Regions from separate parts of the Limnohabitans sp. genome, predicted to be linked through region 1. Evidence: riboswitches for the same ligand, from Rfam matches in the RefSeq annotation. Region 1 holds a riboswitch; the other holds the start of a gene.

The links. Region 1 has a riboswitch for S-adenosylhomocysteine ahead of metH (methionine synthase). Riboswitches for the same ligand answer to the same signal wherever they lie in the genome.
Region 2: another riboswitch for S-adenosylhomocysteine. It lies ahead of ahcY (adenosylhomocysteinase); the one in region 1 lies ahead of metH (methionine synthase).

Annotation. Positions count from the first base shown of each region.
Region 1 is NZ_JAAVVW010000003.1:2,208,410-2,217,715, forward strand. It holds gene HEQ17_RS14020 (tyrosine-protein phosphatase) at 1-191, opposite strand, end outside; gene HEQ17_RS14025 (PAS domain S-box protein) at 273-1,520, shown strand; gene HEQ17_RS14030 (response regulator transcription factor) at 1,517-2,170, shown strand; gene HEQ17_RS14035 (CmpA/NrtA family ABC transporter substrate-binding protein) at 2,327-3,733, shown strand; gene ntrB (nitrate ABC transporter permease) at 3,739-4,605, shown strand; gene HEQ17_RS14045 (ABC transporter ATP-binding protein) at 4,595-5,470, shown strand; gene cynS (cyanase) at 5,507-5,950, shown strand; S-adenosyl-L-homocysteine riboswitch at 6,044-6,144, shown strand; partial or broken gene metH (methionine synthase) at 6,200-8,914, shown strand; gene HEQ17_RS16080 (DUF6352 family protein) at 8,920-9,150, shown strand; gene HEQ17_RS14060 (DUF6352 family protein) at 9,098-9,306, shown strand, end outside.
Region 2 is NZ_JAAVVW010000002.1:563,121-572,426, forward strand. It holds gene HEQ17_RS02805 (TlyA family RNA methyltransferase) at 1-582, opposite strand, end outside; gene ahcY (adenosylhomocysteinase) at 593-2,026, opposite strand; S-adenosyl-L-homocysteine riboswitch at 2,104-2,200, opposite strand; gene HEQ17_RS02815 (MotA/TolQ/ExbB proton channel family protein) at 2,323-3,294, shown strand; gene HEQ17_RS02820 (flagellar motor protein MotB) at 3,300-4,049, shown strand; gene HEQ17_RS02825 (cell wall metabolism sensor histidine kinase WalK) at 4,021-5,445, opposite strand; gene HEQ17_RS02830 (response regulator transcription factor) at 5,447-6,160, opposite strand; gene HEQ17_RS02835 (tripartite tricarboxylate transporter substrate-binding protein) at 6,280-7,254, shown strand; gene HEQ17_RS02840 (tripartite tricarboxylate transporter TctB family protein) at 7,251-7,715, shown strand; gene HEQ17_RS02845 (tripartite tricarboxylate transporter permease) at 7,728-9,224, shown strand; gene HEQ17_RS02850 (tripartite tricarboxylate transporter substrate binding protein) at 9,301-9,306, shown strand, end outside.

The DNA.
Region 1 (9,306 bases):
ACGCCCAGCAACTGCAGGCGGGCCACATCGCCCCCGGTGAGCCCGGCCAGATGGTCGGATCGAAACACCTGCCCCCGTCGAACGCGCTGACCTCGTGAGTTCAGGTAACCGCCGATATCGCGGAAATTGGAGGCCCCTTCCAACAAGGGGGCAGCGGGCGCAGTGAGGGGGCTTTCAAAGGTGGAATTCATGCAGAGCATTGTCGCGGCCAGTCTCGCCATTGGCTGTTGCTGCTGTGACATGGCCCCGGCATCGCAAGGCGAAGAGCAGGTATGGCACGCCGTTTGCTTGGGGTGTTCATGGACTTCGACGCATACCCCCTCCCCGCCATGCGCCCCAGCGAGACCCCGGCCTGGCGCGACCCTTTGGGCCTGATGCTCGCATCTACAGGGGAAGGGGTTTTTGGTGTCGATCTGGACGGCCTGTGCGTCTTCATCAACCCGGCCGGTGCCCGCATGATCGGCCTGCAGCCCGAGCAGGTGCTGGGCCAAAACATGCATGTGCTGACGCACCACGCCCATGCCGATGGCACGCATTACCCCTTGGACGACTGCCCGATTTACAACGCCTTTCGCCAAGGCCAGCCCTGCCGCATCGACAGCGAGGTGTTTTGGCGCGCTGACGGCAGCAGCTTTCCGGTGGAGTATTCGAGCTACCCGGTGTTTGACCAGGGCCAAGTGCGCGGTGCGGTGGTCACCTTTGTCGACATCACCGAACGCAAGCGGGCCGAACACGCTTTGCACCAGGCCAAAAACGAACTGGAGCTGCGCGTGGCCGAACGCACGCAGGCGCTGGAAACCGCCTTGCAACAACTGCGCGAACTGGCCGCCTGGTCCGAGGCGGTGCGCGAAGAAGAGCGCACCCGCATCGCGCGTGAAGTGCACGACGAGTTGGGCAGCTTGCTGGTGGCCCTGAAGATGGATGTGGGCTGGCTGGACAAGCGCTTGTCTGAGCAAGAGCAGCGTGCGGCCGTGGAGGCCCCAGGCCAGCGCGACAACATGCGCGGAAAAATGCGAGAAAAGTGCCAGAACATGAGCCGCTTGATCGAAAACGCGGTGGTCAATGTGGGCCGCATCATCACCGACCTGCGCCCCAGCATCCTGGACCACCAGGGCCTGTGGGGTGCTTTGGAGTGGCAGGCGCAGGAGTTTGTGCAGTCGGCAGAACAGCAACTCAAGTGGTGCATGGAAGTCAACGAGCAGCGGGAGTTGCCTGAGCCCATGGCCATGGCGGTGTTTCGCATCTTCCAGGAGATGCTCAGCAACGTGGGCCGCCACGCCCGGGCGCGCACGGTGGACGTGGACATCGTGGAGCGCGAGGGCTGGTTGCACTTGTCGGTGGAAGACGATGGCTGCGGTGCTTTGCCACAGGTGTTTGAGTCGCCGCAGGCTTACGGCATCCTGGGCATGCGCGAGCGGGCGCGCCACTTTGGTGGCGTGATCGACATCGACAGCCAACCCGGCAGGGGCACGCGCATGCGCTTGTCCATGCCCTTGGCTGCCCACGAGGTGGCCGCATGAACGCCGCCGTGCGTGTGCTGCTGGGCGACGACCACAAGATCGTGCGCGAGGGCCTGAAGATGGTGCTGGCCGACGACCCCGCACTGCAGGTCGTGGCCGAGGCCGACACCGGTCCCGGCGTGCTGGACGAGGTGCACAGGCTGCAGGGCTTGCAGGGCCTCGATGTGGTCTTGCTCGACATCGCCTTGCCGGGCATGGACGGTCTGAATGTGCTGCAAGCGCTGCGGCGGGACTGGCCGGGTCTGCCCGTGCTGATGCTCAGTACCTACCCCGAAAAACAATACGCGGTGCGCTGCATTCAGCTCGGAGCCTCGGGTTATCTGAACAAAAGCACCGACCCGGATGAACTGATGGCCGCGCTGCGCCGCGTGGCCGCAGGCGGCATGCACGTCACGCGGGCCACCGCCGAGGCCTTGGCCAGCTTGGTCAGCCAAGGACGCACCAAAACCGGGATCGACATGCTGTCGCACCGCGAACACCAGGTCTATCTTTTGTTGATCCAGGGACACACCGTGAGCGAAATTGGTGCACAACTGAGTCTGGCCCCCAACACGGTGAGCACTTACCGTGCACGCATCCTGGAAAAGACCGGCACCAAGAACGATGTGGAGTTGGCTTTGTATGCGCAAAGCATCGTCGGGCGCTATTGACCTGGTTCGACCTGCCCGGGATTTGTAGGGCCAGCCCTACGCCGCATCGACAAGCGGCTTGCTAAATGAAGAAGCACGCCCCCAATGGCGCATGGGCAAGGTTTTCTGGCCCGCAGCTTGCATAGACCTGAGCATCTCCAACAAAGCGAGGTTGCCATGTCTGAATATTTCGACCCGTACAACGCCGACCGTCCCCTGATGCTCAAGTGCAGCTGCGGCCGTGACCATTCACCCGCCGACCACCATGCGGCTGTTGCAGCCGATGCGGCTGCAGCCCAGTTGCGTGCGCGTTCAGAGACCGCCGAGTTCGAGGCCTACAGCCAGGAGTTCATCGAGGCCACACTGGTCAAGTCGCTGTTTCCACACGACGAAGAGCGCCGCCTGTTCTTGCGCGCAGTGGGCAAAAAGACCGCCATGGCCGCCATTGCCAGCGTGCTGCCTGTGGCCAGCTTGCAGGCCTTGGCGCAAAGCAAAGGCCCTTTGGAAAAAACCAACCTCAAGATCGGCTTCATCCCGATCACCTGCGCCACGCCACTCATCATGGCCGATCCGCTGGGCTTTTACCAAAAGCAGGGCCTGAATGTCGAAGTGACCAAGACCGCCGGTTGGGCGCTGATTCGCGACAAGATGATCAACAAGGAGTACGACGCCACGCACTTCCTGTCGCCCATGCCCTTGGCCATCAGCATGGGTTTGGGCGCCAACGCCACGCCCATGAATGTGGCGACCATCCAGAACATCAACGGCCAAGCCATCACGCTGGCTGTCAAGCACAAGAACAACCGCGACCCGAAAAACTGGAAGGGCTTCAAGTTTGCAGTGCCTTTCGATTATTCGATGCACAACTTTTTGCTGCGCTATTACTTGGCCGAAAACGGCATCAACCCCGACACCGATGTGCAAATTCGCGTGGTACCACCCCCAGAGATGGTGGCCAACTTGCGCTCGGGCAACATCGACGGTTTCCTCGGACCCGATCCCTTCAACCAGCGGGCGGTGTTCGACGAAGTCGGTTTCATCCACATCCTGACCAAAGAGCTGTGGGACGGGCACCCCTGCTGCGCCTTTGGCACCAGCACCGAGTTCATCCAGAAGAACCCCAACACCTTCGCAGCGCTCTACCGCGCGGTGCTCACGGCCGCAGCCATGGCCCGCAAGCCCGAAAACCGGGAACTGATCGCCAAGGTGATTTCACCCGCGCAGTACCTGAACCAGCCCGAGGCTGTGATTGCCCAAGTGCTGACCGGCAAGTTTGCCGACGGTTTGGGCAAGGTGCAAAACGTGCCCGGTCGCGCGGACTTTGACCCCATGCCCTGGCAAAGCATGGCGGTGTGGATGCTCACGCAAATGAAGCGCTGGGGTTATGTCAAAGGCGATGTGAACTACAAGCAAATCGCCGAGAAAGTGTTCCTCATCACCGATGCGCGCAAGCACATGAAAGAGCTGGGCCACAGCTTTGCAGCCACCACGCCTTACCCCAAGCACAAGATCATGGGCAAAGAGTTTGACCCGGCCAAGCCCGAGGAGTACATCAAGAGCTTCGCGATCAACAAGATGGGTTAAGGCACATGAAAACCACGCACCTCAATTTGCGCGCGGCCATGGTCTCGCTGCTCATGTTCTTGGTCTTTCTGGGGGCCTGGCAGCTCTCGGCCACTGCCCCAACGGTGGCCGGCGCCTCCAAGGCGGGCATGACGGCCGAAGAGATCGAATACCAAAAGATGATGGGCAAAGACCCGGGGGCGGTCAAAACCACGGGGTTTCCGCCACCGCTTGAAGTGGGCAAGGCCATGCTGGGCCACCTGGCCGATCCGTTTTATGACAAAGGCCCCAACGACAAAGGCATCGGCATCCAACTCGCGCATTCTCTGGGCCGGGTGGCCCTGGGCTTCTTCTTGGCCGTGTTGGTGGCCTTGCCGGTGGGTTTCATGATCGGCATGTCGCCACTCATGCGCAAGGCGTTTGACCCCTTCATCCAGGTGCTCAAACCCATCAGCCCCTTGGCCTGGATGCCGCTGGCGCTGTACACCCTGAAAGACTCGGAAGTCAGCGGCATCTTCGTCATCTTCATCTGCTCGGTCTGGCCCATGCTGATCAACACGGCCTTTGGCGTGGCCGCCGTCAAACGTGAATGGCTCAACGTGGCCAGCACGCTGGAGGTGCGTCCGCTGCGCAAAGCCTTCTTGGTGATCCTGCCCGCTGCTGCCCCGACCATCGTCACCGGCATGCGCATCAGCATGGGCATCGCCTGGCTGGTGATCGTGGCCGCCGAGATGCTGGTGGGCGGCACGGGTGTGGGCTACTTTGTGTGGAACGAGTGGAACAACCTGTCTCTGGTGAACGTGATCTTTGCGGTGCTGGTGATTGGCGTGGTGGGCATGTTGCTGGACCTGGCGTTTGCCCAATTGCAAAAGGCGGTGACCTATGTGGAGTGAAGCCACCGAACGCGAGCTGATCGCGCCTTTGTCATCCGACACCCATGCATTCCAACCCAAGGCCAAAGCCATGAACGCTTTCCTCAAAATCGAAAAACTGGGCAAGGCCTACCAAAGCGACAAGCCGGTGTTTTCGGACGTGACCTTCACCATCGACAAAGGCGAGTTCGTCTGCATCATCGGCCACTCGGGCTGTGGCAAAACCACCATCTTGAATGTGCTGGCGGGTCTGGACACGGCCAGCACGGGCCACGCCTTCATGGACGGTCGCGAGATCGCAGGCCCGAGCCTGGAGCGTGGTGTGGTCTTCCAAAGCCATGCGCTCATGCCTTGGCTCACAGTGCGGCAAAACATCGCGTTTGCTGTGCGGTCCAAGTGGCCCGAATGGAAAACGCCGCAAGTGAACGTGCATGTGGAAAAGCACGTCGGCATGGTGGGCCTGTTGCACGCCATCGACAAAAAACCCAGCCAACTGTCGGGCGGCATGAAGCAGCGTGTGGGCATTGCCCGAGCCTTCGCCATCCAGCCCAAGATGCTGCTGCTCGACGAACCCTTTGGAGCCCTCGACGCACTCACACGGGGCACGATTCAGGACGAACTGATGGCCATCGTGCGCCAAACACAGCAAACCGTTTTCATGATCACCCACGACGTGGACGAAGCGATTTTGCTGTCGGACCGCATCTTGCTCATGAGCAACGGCAACGAATCGGGCGGCAGCTATGTGCCAGGGGGCCTGGCCGAAGTGGTGGTCAACCCGCTGCCACGCGAACGCACACGCGCCCAGTTGCACCACTTGCCCGGTTATTACGACATGCGCAACCACATCGTCGATTTTTTGGTGTCACGCGCCAAAGCCCATTGATTCTTTCTTTTTCACCAACCCCCCAAGAGGTCTCTCATGAACCGTTTAGACATCACCGAAAAAATCATCACAGCCAAAGTGTCCAAGGGCATCAAGTGGAGCGACGTCGCCGACAAGGTCGGCTTGTCCAAAGAGTGGGTCACCGCCGGGTGCCTCGGCCAAATGACCTTTGATGCCAAGCAAGCCAAAATCATCGGAAAAATCTTTGGCCTGACCGCCGAAGAAATCAAATGGCTGCAAGTGGTGCCCTACAAAGGCTCTCTGCCCAGCCAAGTGCCCACCGACCCGCTGATTTATCGCTGGTACGAAATCGTCAGCGTGTATGGCACCACCATCAAAGAACTCATCCACGAAGAGTTCGGCGACGGCATCATGAGCGCCATCGACTTCAGCATGGACATCGTGCGCCAGCCCGACCCCAAGGGCGACCGCGTGAACGTGGTGCTGTCGGGCAAGTTCTTGCCTTACAAGCAGTACTGACAGGGCGCGGGTAGGTGCAGCTTGACCGCGTCGGCAAGGCTGCCCCCTTAAAAACAAGGGTCTTTTTGCTTTGTACGCGGTTAAAATCCCAGCTTCCTCAAGGAGCGTTGCAGCCCGCCGCCTAATAGGCGCAGCAGGTCAGGCTTGGGGCCGTTCAATGTCTGAATGATCTTGCACAACGACGCTCACCTGATGATCCAAGGTGAGCCCGTGTCTGTTGTCGCGTCTGAAATCGTGTCTGTCCCCCCCATGAAGTTGTCCGGTCTGGAGCCTGTCTCCATCGGCACCGGGTCGCTGTTCGTCAACGTGGGCGAACGCACCAACGTGACCGGCTCCAAGGCCTTTGCCCGCATGATCCTGAACGGCCAGTACGAAGAGGCCTTGGCTGTGGCGCGGCAGCAGGTCGAAAACGGCGCGCAGGTGATCGACGTGAACATGGACGAAGCCATGCTCGACAGCCAAGCGGCCATGGTGCGTTTCTTGAACCTGATGGCCTGGTGAGCCCGACATCGCCCGCGTGCCGGTGATGGTGGACTCGTCCAAATGGTCGGTGATCGAAGCCGGTCTGCGCTGCATCCAGGGCAAGGGCATCGTCAACTCGATCAGCATGAAAGAAGGCTTGGACGAGTTCAAACGCCAAGCCAAGCTGGTCAAGCGCTACGGCGCTGCTGCGGTGGTGATGGCGTTTGACGAAAAAGGCCAAGCCGACACCTACGCACGCAAGATCGAGATTTGCGAGCGCGCTTACCGCGTGTTGGTGGACGAGGTGGGCTTCCCGCCGGAAGACATCATCTTCGACCCGAACATTTTTGCCATCGCCACTGGCATCGAAGAGCACGACAACTACGCCGTGGACTTCATCGAAGCCACGCGCTGGATCAAACAGAACCTGCCCGGCGCCAAGGTCAGCGGCGGCGTGTCCAACGTGTCTTTCAGCTTTCGGGGCAACGACCCGGTGCGCGAAGCCATCCACACCGTGTTCCTGTACCACGCCATCCAGGCGGGCATGGACATGGGCATCGTCAACGCAGGCATGGTCGGCGTATACGACGACCTGGAGCCCACGCTGCGCGAACGGGTGGAAGACGTGGTGCTGAACCGCCGCCCTGATGCGGGCGAGCGTTTGGTGGAGGTGGCCGACAGCGCCAAGGGAGCGGCCAAAGACGAGAGCGCCAAACTGGCTTGGCGCGGCACGCCCGAGGCCCCCGTCGGCGTGGCGCAGCGCCTGTCACATTCCTTGGTGCACGGCATCACCGACTTCATCAACGACGACACCGAAGAGGCGTACCAAGAGATTTTGGCCAAAGGCGGCCGTCCGCTGCACGTGATCGAAGGCCCGCTCATGGACGGCATGAACGTGGTGGGCGATTTGTTCGGCCAGGGCAAGATGTTCTTGCCGCAGGTGGTCAAGAGCGCGCGCGTGATGAAGCAAGCCGTGGCGCATTTGCTGCCCTACATCGAAGCCGAAAAACTCGCGCAAGAAGCGGCCGGTCAAGACGTCAAAGCCAAGGGCAAGATCGTGATCGCCACCGTCAAGGGTGATGTGCACGACATCGGCAAGAACATCGTCACCGTGGTCTTGCAATGCAACAACTTTGAAGTGGTCAACATGGGCGTGATGGTGCCCTGCCACGAAATTTTGGCCAAAGCGAAAGCCGAGAACGCCGACATCATTGGCCTCTCAGGCTTGATCACGCCGAGCTTGGAAGAGATGCAGTACGTGGCGGGCGAGATGGAAAAAGACCCCTACTTCCGCGAGCGCCAAATGCCGCTGTTGATTCGGTGGTGCGACCTGCAGCCGCGTGCACACCGCCGTGAAGATTGCCCCCCACTACAGCGGCCCGGTGGTCTATGTGCCCGACGCCTCGCGCAGCGTGAGCGTGGCGCAGGGCTTGTTGTCCGAGCAAGCCGCGAACTACATCGCCGAGCTGAATGCCGACTATGACAAGGTGCGCGAGCAGCACGCCAACAAAAAACAAACCCCGATGTGGACGCTGGCGCAGGCCCGCGCCAACAAGACGCCCATCGACTGGGCTCAAGGCGTGCCCACTCCCCCGAAGTTCATTGGCCGCCGCGTGTTCAAGAACTACGACCTGGCCGAGATCGCGCAATACATCGACTGGGGCCCCTTCTTCCAGACCTGGGATTTGGCCGGACCTTTCCCCGCTATCCTGGATGATGAGATCGTAGGCGAGCAGGCGCGCAAGGTGTATGCCGACGGCCAGGCGATGCTGAAAAAAATCATCGAAGGCCGCTGGGTCACAGCCAATGCTGTGTTGGGCCTCTTCCCTGCCAACAGCGTCAATGACGACGACATCGCTCTTTATTCAGACGCCTCGCGCAGCCAGGTCGCCATGACGTGGCGCGGCCTGCGTCAGCAGACCGAAAAACACATGATCGATGGTGTCATGCGCCCCAGCCGCTGCTTGGCCGACTTTGTCGCGCCCGTGGGCGTGGCTCCCGATCACGTGGGCCTTTTCGCCGTCACCGCGGGCATCGGCGCCGACAAGCGCGCAGAGGCTTTCGAAGCCGCGCACGACGACTACAGCGCCATCATGCTCAAGTCATTGGCCGACCGCTTGGCCGAAGCGCTGGCCGAATGCCTGCACAAAAAAGTGCGCACCGACCTGTGGGGTTACGTGTCAACCGAGGCGCTGAGCAACGAAGAGTTGATCGCTGAAAAATACCAAGGCATCCGCCCCGCGCCCGGCTACCCCGCCTGCCCCGACCACAGCGCCAAACAAGCGATGTTCGATGTGCTGCAATGCCAAGACATTGGCATGGGCCTGACCGAGAGCCTGGCCATGACGCCTGCGGCCAGCGTGAGCGGTTTTTACATCGCGCACCCCGAGGCGCAGTACTTCAACGTCGGGCAAAGTGGGCGACGACCAGGTGCAAGACCTCGCGCAGCGCAGCGGGGTTGAGGTGAAAGACCTGCAACGCCTGTTGGCCCCTAACCTCTGAACACCATGCTCAATTTTTGGACGTCCTGCGGTCACCAGCACCTCTCGCGCAACGAGCGGGGCTGGATGAGCGCCACGCCCGACTATTGGCGTTTGTGGTTGGAGCGCCCAGAGTTGGCTTTGGTGGAGGAGTCTTGCAAGGCTGAGAAGCGCATTGCACCAGGCGCTGCTGGATGCACCTTTGATGCAGGTGACGCCCGCGCAACTCAAGGCTTTCAAGGACGACGATGCGCGTGAAAACTACGAGCTGTTTTTGCGTTTTCGGGATGACGTAAAAAGCGCCGGTTCGCTGGAAGCGGCCTACATGGCTTGGCAAAAATCCGGCAACATCCAAATGCCGCCGCTCTTCATTGATGTGGTGGTGCAGGCCATTGTGTGCAACGTGCTGGCCGA
Region 2 (9,306 bases), on a different contig from region 1:
CGGCTGCAGCTCAAACTGGGGTTTCACCAACATGAGCAACTGGCCCGTGGGCTTGAGCAAATGCACCACGCCCGGCAACACCAAGGTCAGCGAGATGAAGGACACATCGCCCACCATCAGGTCAAAACCCTGCAGCGCTTCTGGCACCCGCTCATCACCGGGTTCCAGCTCGCGGGCGTTCACGCCTTCGATGCAGACCACCCGCTCATCTTGGCTGATGCGCGGATGCACCTGGGCGTGGCCCACATCAATGCCCACCACCTCGGCCGCGCCGTGCTGCAACAAGCAGTCGGTGAAGCCGCCCGTGCTTTGCCCCACATCCAGGCAACGCAAACCATCTACCAGAACACCCGTGGCCTTCAAGGCCCCTTCGAGCTTGAGGCCGCCACGCGACACATAGCGCGACTCGGCGTCGTCGAGCAGCTGCAAAGCAGCACTCTCGGGCACCTCATCGCGGTTTTTCACCACCGCGCGCCAACCTCCGTCGGGCTGCTGCCACTTCACGCCCCCAGCAATCAGTCGTTGAGCTTGAGAACGGGAGGCGGCCAAGCCGCGCTCCACGAGAAGTTGGTCGATGCGCATCAGGTGGATTTCAATAACGGTAAGTGTCGGCTTTGTAAGGACCGTTCTTGGACACGCCGATGTAAGCGGCTTGTTCTTCGCTGAGTTCGGACAGCATCGCGCCGACTTTCTTCAGGTGCAAACGGGCCACTTTTTCGTCCAGGTGCTTGGGCAGCACATAGACCTTGCCGTTTTCGTACTGGTCTTGCTTGGTGAACAGCTCGATCTGGGCGATGGTCTGGTTGGCGAACGAAGACGACATCACGAAGCTGGGGTGGCCGGTGGCGCAACCCAAGTTCACCAAGCGGCCCTTGGCCAACAGGGTGATCTTCTTGCCGTCGGGGAAGATGATGTGGTCAACTTGCGGCTTGATCTCGTCCCATTGCAACTTTTCCAAAGAAGCGACGTCGATTTCGTTGTCAAAGTGGCCAATGTTGCAGACGATGGCTTCGTCTTTCATGGCGGCCATGTGCTCGTAGCGGATCACGTTCTTGTTGCCGGTGGCGGACACAAAGATGTCGCACTTGTCGGCGGCGTATTCCATGGTCACGACCTTGAAGCCTTCCATCGCAGCTTGCAGGGCGTTGATCGGGTCGATCTCGGTCACCCACACTTGGGCGCTCAGGGCGCGCAGGGCTTGTGCCGAGCCCTTGCCCACGTCACCGTAACCGGCAACCACGGCCACTTTGCCGGCGATCATCACGTCGGTAGCGCGCTTGATCGAATCAACCAGCGATTCGCGGCAGCCGTACAGGTTGTCGAACTTGCTCTTGGTCACCGAGTCGTTCACGTTGATGGCACGAAACATCAGACTGCCCTTGGCGGCCATTTCGTTCAGGCGCAGCACGCCGGTCGTGGTCTCTTCGGTCACACCGATGATGTGCGCGCCCTTGCGGCTGTACCAGGTCGGGTCCACGGCCAGTTTGGCCTTGATGGCATTGAACAGGCAGGTCTCTTCTTCGCTGGTGGGGTTGGCGATCAGGCTGGCGTCTTTTTCAGCACGCTTGCCCAAGTGCATCAACAACGTGGCATCGCCGCCGTCGTCCAGGATCATGTTGGGGCCTTCGCCTTCGGTGCCTGCAGCGCCGAAGTCAAAAATGCGGTGGGTGTAATCCCAGTAATCGGCCAAGGTCTCGCCCTTGATGGCGAACACGGGCGTACCTGCAGCGGCAATGGCGGCAGCTGCGTGGTCTTGTGTCGAGAAGATGTTGCAAGAGGCCCAGCGCACATCGGCGCCCAAGGCTTGCAAGGTCTCGATCAGCACGGCCGTCTGAATGGTCATGTGCAGCGAGCCGGTGATGCGTGCGCCCTTCAAGGGCTGGGCCTTGGCGAACTCTTCGCGGATGGCCATGAGGCCGGGCATTTCGGTTTCGGCGATTTTGATTTCTTTGCGACCCCAGTCCGCCAAGCCGATATCGGCAATGATGCAGTCTGCGTTGACGGCCGTCGGAATACGTGCGTTCATGTGAAAACTCCAAAGCAATGTGAAAGGGCCACATGCGTATTGGAAGCACTGAACCGAAACAGGCTCACCTCACGTCATGTGGATGAGCGTCGTTGCTTTTAAAGTGTTCCGAGCCTCACGCCCCGCTGCCGACTTGTTGGCAAGCCAGGGGGCGCTGCAACGCTCCTCGGAAGCGGGCATTCTATCGCAGACCCATCAGCCGATGGCTTGCCCACCCAAAGCCGCCCCGATGCGCCGGGGGATTTTGCATGGGACATTTGCTAGACTGAAAAAAATCTTCACACCCGCAAACCACCATGCCCGACCTGATGAAACATCTTGCTGCCTATTGGCATCTATGGACCGTTGCAGCGGTGTTGGGGCTGATCGGTCTGCACTACCTGTTCCGGTTTGTCATACCGGCCCTTGTTCTCAAAAACCAGTTTAATGCGGTCAATTCGACCTTGGGTCAGTTGGCCACACGGCCTGCCGAGGCTCCCATCGATCTGACGTCTCTGCAGCAAGAAACCACCATCAACCCCGCCTTGCATCATGCATGGCAACAATATGCCCGCACGCTGCAAACCCCATGGCAAAACCCTGATGCAGGCCCTATCGGTGCTGCCAGGCAGCGCGTGAGCCAATTGTCTGGCGCATTTTTTGCCCACATGAACACGAACGCTGACGGTGGGCGGCTGGACCTGTCTGCCATTGAACGCCTGGCGCAAACCGATGCGCAACTGGCAACACTTTGGCAGGAGTACAACCAAGCTGTGGAAACTCTCCAGCAGCTTGAAACCAGCACGCTTGCACGCTCCGGGCCGTGGCAAGCCAGCAGCTACGCCGAGCACTATTTCACAGAGCAAGCCTTGGTCGACTCGCCCCTTCAGACCCACTTTTTCAGCCACATCCCGGGCATCCTGACCGGGGTGGGCATCATTGGCACCTTCACAGGCTTGATTGCGGGTCTGATCGGATTTGATGTCTCTCAACCCCAGCAGGTGCAAAACGAATTGACCCAACTGGTACAAACAGTGGGGCACGCTTTTTTGGTTTCTGCCATGGCCATCACTTTGGCAATGGTCTTCACCTGGTTTGAGAAGTCCTTACTCACAGGCCGCTATCGGCAGGTGGAGCAACTTCAGCACCATCTGGACACGATCTTTGCGCCCCATGGCGGTGAACAACACCTGGAGAGACTCACCCTGGCCACCGAAATGCAAACCAGGCTGTCTCTGCAAATATTGCAGCAATTGCGCGCCACATCGCCCACAGCCAGCCAACGCTGAAGACGATGGGACCGAACACCCGCCCCAACAGACGACGCAGGAACGATGCGGAAAAGCCGTTCTGGATTTCTTTTTCCGACCTGATGACCGCGCTCATGGTTTTGTTTTTGGTAGCCATGGCCGTTGCTTTGCTGAGCGTCACGGAAGGCTTGCGACAAATGGACGATGCCCGCATCCAACGAGAAAGCACCATCTCGACTTGCCTTGAGGACATCGCCTTGATCACCCGCCAAAAGTCTTTTGCGGGGGTGCAGTTGCGTGGACAAACCCTGGAATTCGGTTCGCTCGCTGAATTTCCCAAAGACAGCCACCAACTGGACAGCCTTCGCGCCAACTTCCTGCGTGAATTCGTCCCGGAAATGCTCGACATTGCACGCACGCCTGCATGTCAGATGTGGCTCAAACGGTTTGTGGTGGACGGCTATGCCAGCCCCGAGGGTTCTTACCTGTACAACCTCAATCTGAGCTTGGCACGTTCGCAACGTGTCTTGTGTGTGCTGCTCGATGCCAAAGCACCCAACGCACTCAGCCAGGAAGACCGTCAAACGATCAGAGACCTGTTCTTTGTGGGCGGGTCCTCTTTCAACTCTGCCATCTTGAACCAGCCTGAAAAAAGTCGCCGAGTAGAGCTGCGACTGGAGTTCAAGGAACAACTGTCCAACTGCAGCCCTGCCACCCCAGGCTGCAAGCCCGAGACCCCGCCCTCCATCCTCTGGGATGAGGACTTCACGTGTCCATTGGCTGGGCGCTCGTGAACCCCAGCCGAACCACGGTGCCCCTGCCGTCTTTGACAGGACTGTGGACACCGACCACTGCACCATGCAGGTGGGCAATTTCCTTGACAATGGCCAGGCCCAAACCACTGCCTGACACCCCCGAGGGTGCAGCGCGGTAAAAGCGCTCAAACACATGCGCCTGATGCGCCGCCGCAATCCCGGGGCCATCGTCTTGTACCTCCACCCACGAAGGCCCAACCCTGACCGTGATGTGTGCTCCAGGCTTGGAATGCTGCAAAGCATTGTCAATCAGGTTGCTCAGGGCTTCACTCAACAACAGCTCTAACCCCAAGACCACGCCGCGGGTGTCCAGTATTTCCAGGCCCAGATCGTCACCCCTTTGGTGCGCTCGCCACAAATGGGTCTGGGTGACTTGCCTGGCCAGAACCACCAAATGAACCGGCTGCGGGCTGTGCATTTCACGGGCGTGCTCCACACGCGTCATGGTCAACATCTTCTCGGTCAAGCGCACCGCATCGTCGGTGGTCTGCCGCGCCGCCTGCAGCAAGGCCTGCGCCTGCTCGGGATGCGGGTTGCGCTGGGCCAGTGCCAATTGTGTTTTGAGCGCCGTCAAAGGGGTCCTCAACTGGTGCGCAGCGTTGTCCAGAAAGCGCTTGCGGATGTCAATCAACCGGCCCAGACGGTCCAGATAACTGTTCAGGGTGTCGATCAGGGGCTGCAACTCGCGCGGCAAATCGGGGGGTTGGATGGGCGAAAAATCATCTTCGGCCTTACCCGCCAGTTGCCGACGAAAAGCCTCCAGCGGCCGGATGCCCAACTGCACCCCCAACACCACCAACAAAGCCGCCGCCAACAGCAGCAGGCCTTGACTTCTCAAGGTGCCCCGGAAAATCCGCTGCGTCAATTGCTGGCGCGCCTCCATGGTTTCAGCGACCGTGATCCGGATGAGGGGGTCGGTCAAGCCTGCGGCCTCCATCACATGGATGAGCTGAACCAAACGCACCGATTGGTTCAGGTAACGCCCATCGCCCAACTGCACCAAGGCAAAAAAACGCACCGATGACGCACTGCTTGCTGGCAAATCAGGCAAATCGGCAGCACCCGCCAACCACTGCCCATCGAGCAATCTGACCTTGTAAAAAAGACGCGCCCCGGTGTGGTTTTCAAACAAATAACCTGCCGCCTTCATCAGCTCCAGTTGAACCTGCCCATCACGCCAAACCAGTTCTTCGGCCAAAGTGCGTGCAGCCAGGTACAGCGACCGGTCATAGGCCTCGTTGGCCGCGTTGACCGCGTTACCGTAAGCCACCCAGGCATTGACTCCAATGAGCATAGCCAAGGGCAACAAAATCCAGGCCAACAAGCGACCGCGCAGGGACGCAACAGGTCGGACAAATTGCTTGAACGAAGGCATTTCAAGTCCGTACCGGGGCTTGCGTCAGCATATACCCCATGCCCCGGAAGGTGGTGATGGCCACCTCGGCATGGGCGGGCGCTGCGTTCAGCGATTCGAGTTTTTTACGCAACCGGTAAATCAACACCTCCACAGCGTCCAGCGCTGTGGGCTCGTCGCCAAAGACCTCGGCGTGCAACTGCTCTTTGCTCACGGTGCGTTGGGGCGAAGCCAACAGCACCCGCAAGGCAGACGATTCACGCTGGGTCAGCGCCAGCGGCAGCCCGTGCAACAGCACCGCACCGCTGTCGGGCTGCATTTCCAGTGGCCCCATGCGCAGCGCTGCGGTCTTAACCCGCCCCTGGCGACGCAGCAAAACCTGCAGACGCGCCTCCAGCTCGCTCAGGTCAAAGGGCTTGGGCAAGTAATCGTCGGCGCCCAGGTTCAGGCCCAGCACCCGGTCGGGCACACTGGCGCGCGCCGTCAAAATCAGCACCGGCACCGCATCGCCCCGTGCACGCAAAGCCTGCAGCACGCTCAGGCCGTCTGGCCCCGGCAACTGCAAATCGAGCAGCACCGCATCAAAACCATGACCCAGCTGCAAACACTGCTCGGCCTGCAGGCCGTCGGTGGCAAAGACCACCTCCATGTCGGCTTGGCGCAAGGCAGCCCCCAACCACAAGGCTATGTCGGGGGTGTCTTCTACCAGCAAGATGCGGGACTTGAGGGTATTCACTGATCAGCTTTGACAGGTGATTGACAGTTTGGCGCGGCACGGCACACGACAATCCTGGAATCTGCACCAGACACAGACCCGGGCAGTGGCTTTTTTTGATTTTCACACAGGAGACCTGCATGTCCATTTCCAAACGCGACTTCCTGGCCCTCGGCACTGCCGCTGGTGCTTCCCTGGCCCTGCCGGCTTGGGCTCAGGCCAAACCCATGTTTGACACGCTCAACATGTTCGTGCCCGCTGCCCCCGGTGGCGGCTGGGACGGCACAGCCCGCGCCATTGAGCGCGCTGCCAAGGCGGCTGGCCTGGTGGGCAACATGGCCTTTGAAAACGTCGGCGGCGCTGGCGGCATGGTGGGCCTGCCCCGCTTTGTCAACCAACGCAAGGGCCAGGGCAACATCCTGATGGTGGGTGGCTCGGTCATGATCGGCGCGGGCATCGCCAACAAGAGCCCGATGACCATCAAAAACGTCACCCCCATTGCGCGCCTGACCGAAGAGGCTGGCGTCATCGTCGTGCCTGCTGCGGGCAAGATCAAAACCTGGAAAGAGCTCGAAGCGGCCATCAAAGCCAACCCCAAAGCCGTCTCGGTGGCCGGTGGCAGCGCTGGCGGGACAGACCACTTGATCCTGGGCATGTTGATCAAAGCGCTGGGCAAAAACCCGCGTGAAGCCGCTTACGTGGCCTTTGCGGGCGGTGGCCCCGCCAACGCGGCCATCTTGGGCAACCAGGTGGTGGCAGGCATTTCGGGCTATTCCGAGTTTGAAGAGCAAATCAAGGCCGGCAAGATGATCCCTCTGGCCGTCTCGGGCAAAAGCCGCATTCCCGGCGTCAACGTCCCGACTTTCACCGAACTGGGCATCAACGTGTCCGAATCCAACTGGCGCGGTGTGTTTGCAGCCCCCGGCATCAGCGACGCGCAGCGCAACACCTTGATTGACTTTGTCACCCGCCTGAGTCAATCGGCCGCCTGGAAGCAAGAGCTCGAAACCCGCAAATGGACCAACGCCTTCATGACCGAGCGCCCTTTTGAGCGCGATCTGGCCAAAGACATTGCCGAAAAGGAAGTGCTGATGAAAGAACTGGGCTTGGCATGACGCCTGTGCGCCTGGCTCTTTTGCTGCTGGCCGTTTGCGGCGTGGCCGCCTGGCAACTCACGGTCATTCCGCCATCGCTGATGCAAATGACCGTGGGCCCGGTGCTGGCCCCGGCCGCCATCGTGGCAGCGCTCACCGTGGTGGCGCTGCTGTACGGCTGGAGCGCCTGGCGCGGACGCCAGGTGGACCTGAGCCAGGACAGCGGACAACAAGCCCTGCCCGGCGCGACCACCCGGATGCTCAGCTTGCTGGGTGGCGGGGTGGCCTTCATCGCGCTGGTCATTCCCCTGGGCTTTGTGCTGCCGGGCACGCTGTGCGGCATGTGCATTGCCCGTGCTTTTGACGCGCCTTTCAATGGCAAGTCGCTGCTCATCTGCGGCCTGATCGCTGGCGTGTTCTGGTTTGTCTTTGCCCGCTTGCTGGGCGTGGGCCTGGGGCCTGCACTGCCCTGGTTGATTTGAATCGGATACCCCATGGAAGCTTTTGACGCCCTGATGGGCGGCTTTGCCATTGCCCTTCAACCCACCACCTTGCTGTGGGGTTTCGTGGGCTGCTTTATCGGTACGCTGGTGGGTGTATTGCCCGGCATTGGCCCGGCGCTGACCATCGCTTTGCTGCTGCCCCTGACCTACCATGTGCCCGCCACCAGCATGTTCGTCATGTTTGCGGGCATTTACTACGGCGCAGCCTATGGCGGCTCCACCACTTCCATCTTGCTCAACACGCCAGGCGAATCGGCGGCGGTGGTCACCGCGCTCGAAGGCAACAAAATGGCCCGACGCGGGCGCGCTGGCCAAGCCCTGGCCACTGCCGCCATCGGCAGCTTTGTGGCGGGCACCATCGGCACTTTGGCGCTCACCTTTTTTGCCCCCTGGGTGGTCGACGCCGCTCTGGCCTTTGGCCCCGCCGAATACTTCAGCCTCATGGTGCTGTCGTTGGTGGCGGTGTCGGCGGTGCTGGGCAACTCCATGCTGCGCGGCCTGGTGGCGCTCGGTCTGGGCTTGCTGCTGGGCATGATCGGCATCGACCTGCAAACAGGCCAACCCCGCTTCACCTTTGGCCGCCCCGAACTCCTCGATGGCATCGAAGTCACCGTGGCTGCGGTGGGCCTGTTCGCCGTGGGCGAAGCACTTTACCTGGCCTGGCAAGGGCGCGAGTCCAAAGGCGGCGAAGTCATGAAACTCTCGGGCAGCCTGTGGATGAGCAAGCAAGACTGGGGTCGCTCCTGGAAAGCCTGGCTGCGTGGCGCTTTTTATGGCTTCCCCATCGGTGCCATGCCTGCAGGCGGGGCCGAGTTGCCCACGCTGCTGTCGTACTACACCGAGAAAAAACTCTCCAAGCACCCCGAAGAATTTGGCCACGGCGCGATCGAAGGGGTGGCCGGACCCGAAGCCGCCAACAACGCGGCCGCTGCGGGCGTGCTGATGCCCTTGCTCACCTTGGGCATCCCCACATCGGCCACGGCGGCCATCATGCTGTCGGCCTTTGAAGGCTACGGCATCCAAACCGGCCCTCAGCTGTTCAGCCAACAAGGCGGCTTGGTCTGGACCCTGATCGCCAGCCTCTACATCGGCAACGTGATCTTGCTGGTGCTCAACCTGCCTTTGGTGAGCTTGTGGGTCAAGCTGCTCAAAATCCCGCCGCCCTGGCTTTACGCGGGCATCATCGTCATCTCGACTGCGGGCGTTTATGGCGCAGGCAACTCGGTGTTCAACGTCGGCCTGCTGTTTGTCTTTGGCCTGCTGGGCTACCTGATGCGGCGCTTTGACTTCCCGGCCGCGCCCCTCATCGTGGGCCTGATTCTGGCTCCCATGGCCGAACAATCGATGCGCCAAGCCTTGACCATCAGCCAAGGCGAATGGTCCACCTTTTTCACCCGTCCCTTGTCGGGCAGCTTGATGGCGGTGGCCGTGTTGCTGCTGGTGGCACCAGCACTTTGGCGACAATTTCGCAGGCCAACGACACTTTAATAAGTAATAACCCGCTTCAAAAATTTCCGTTTTTTGATTTAATCACATTTTCTTTTCACAACTGGAGTTCAGAGACATGCAA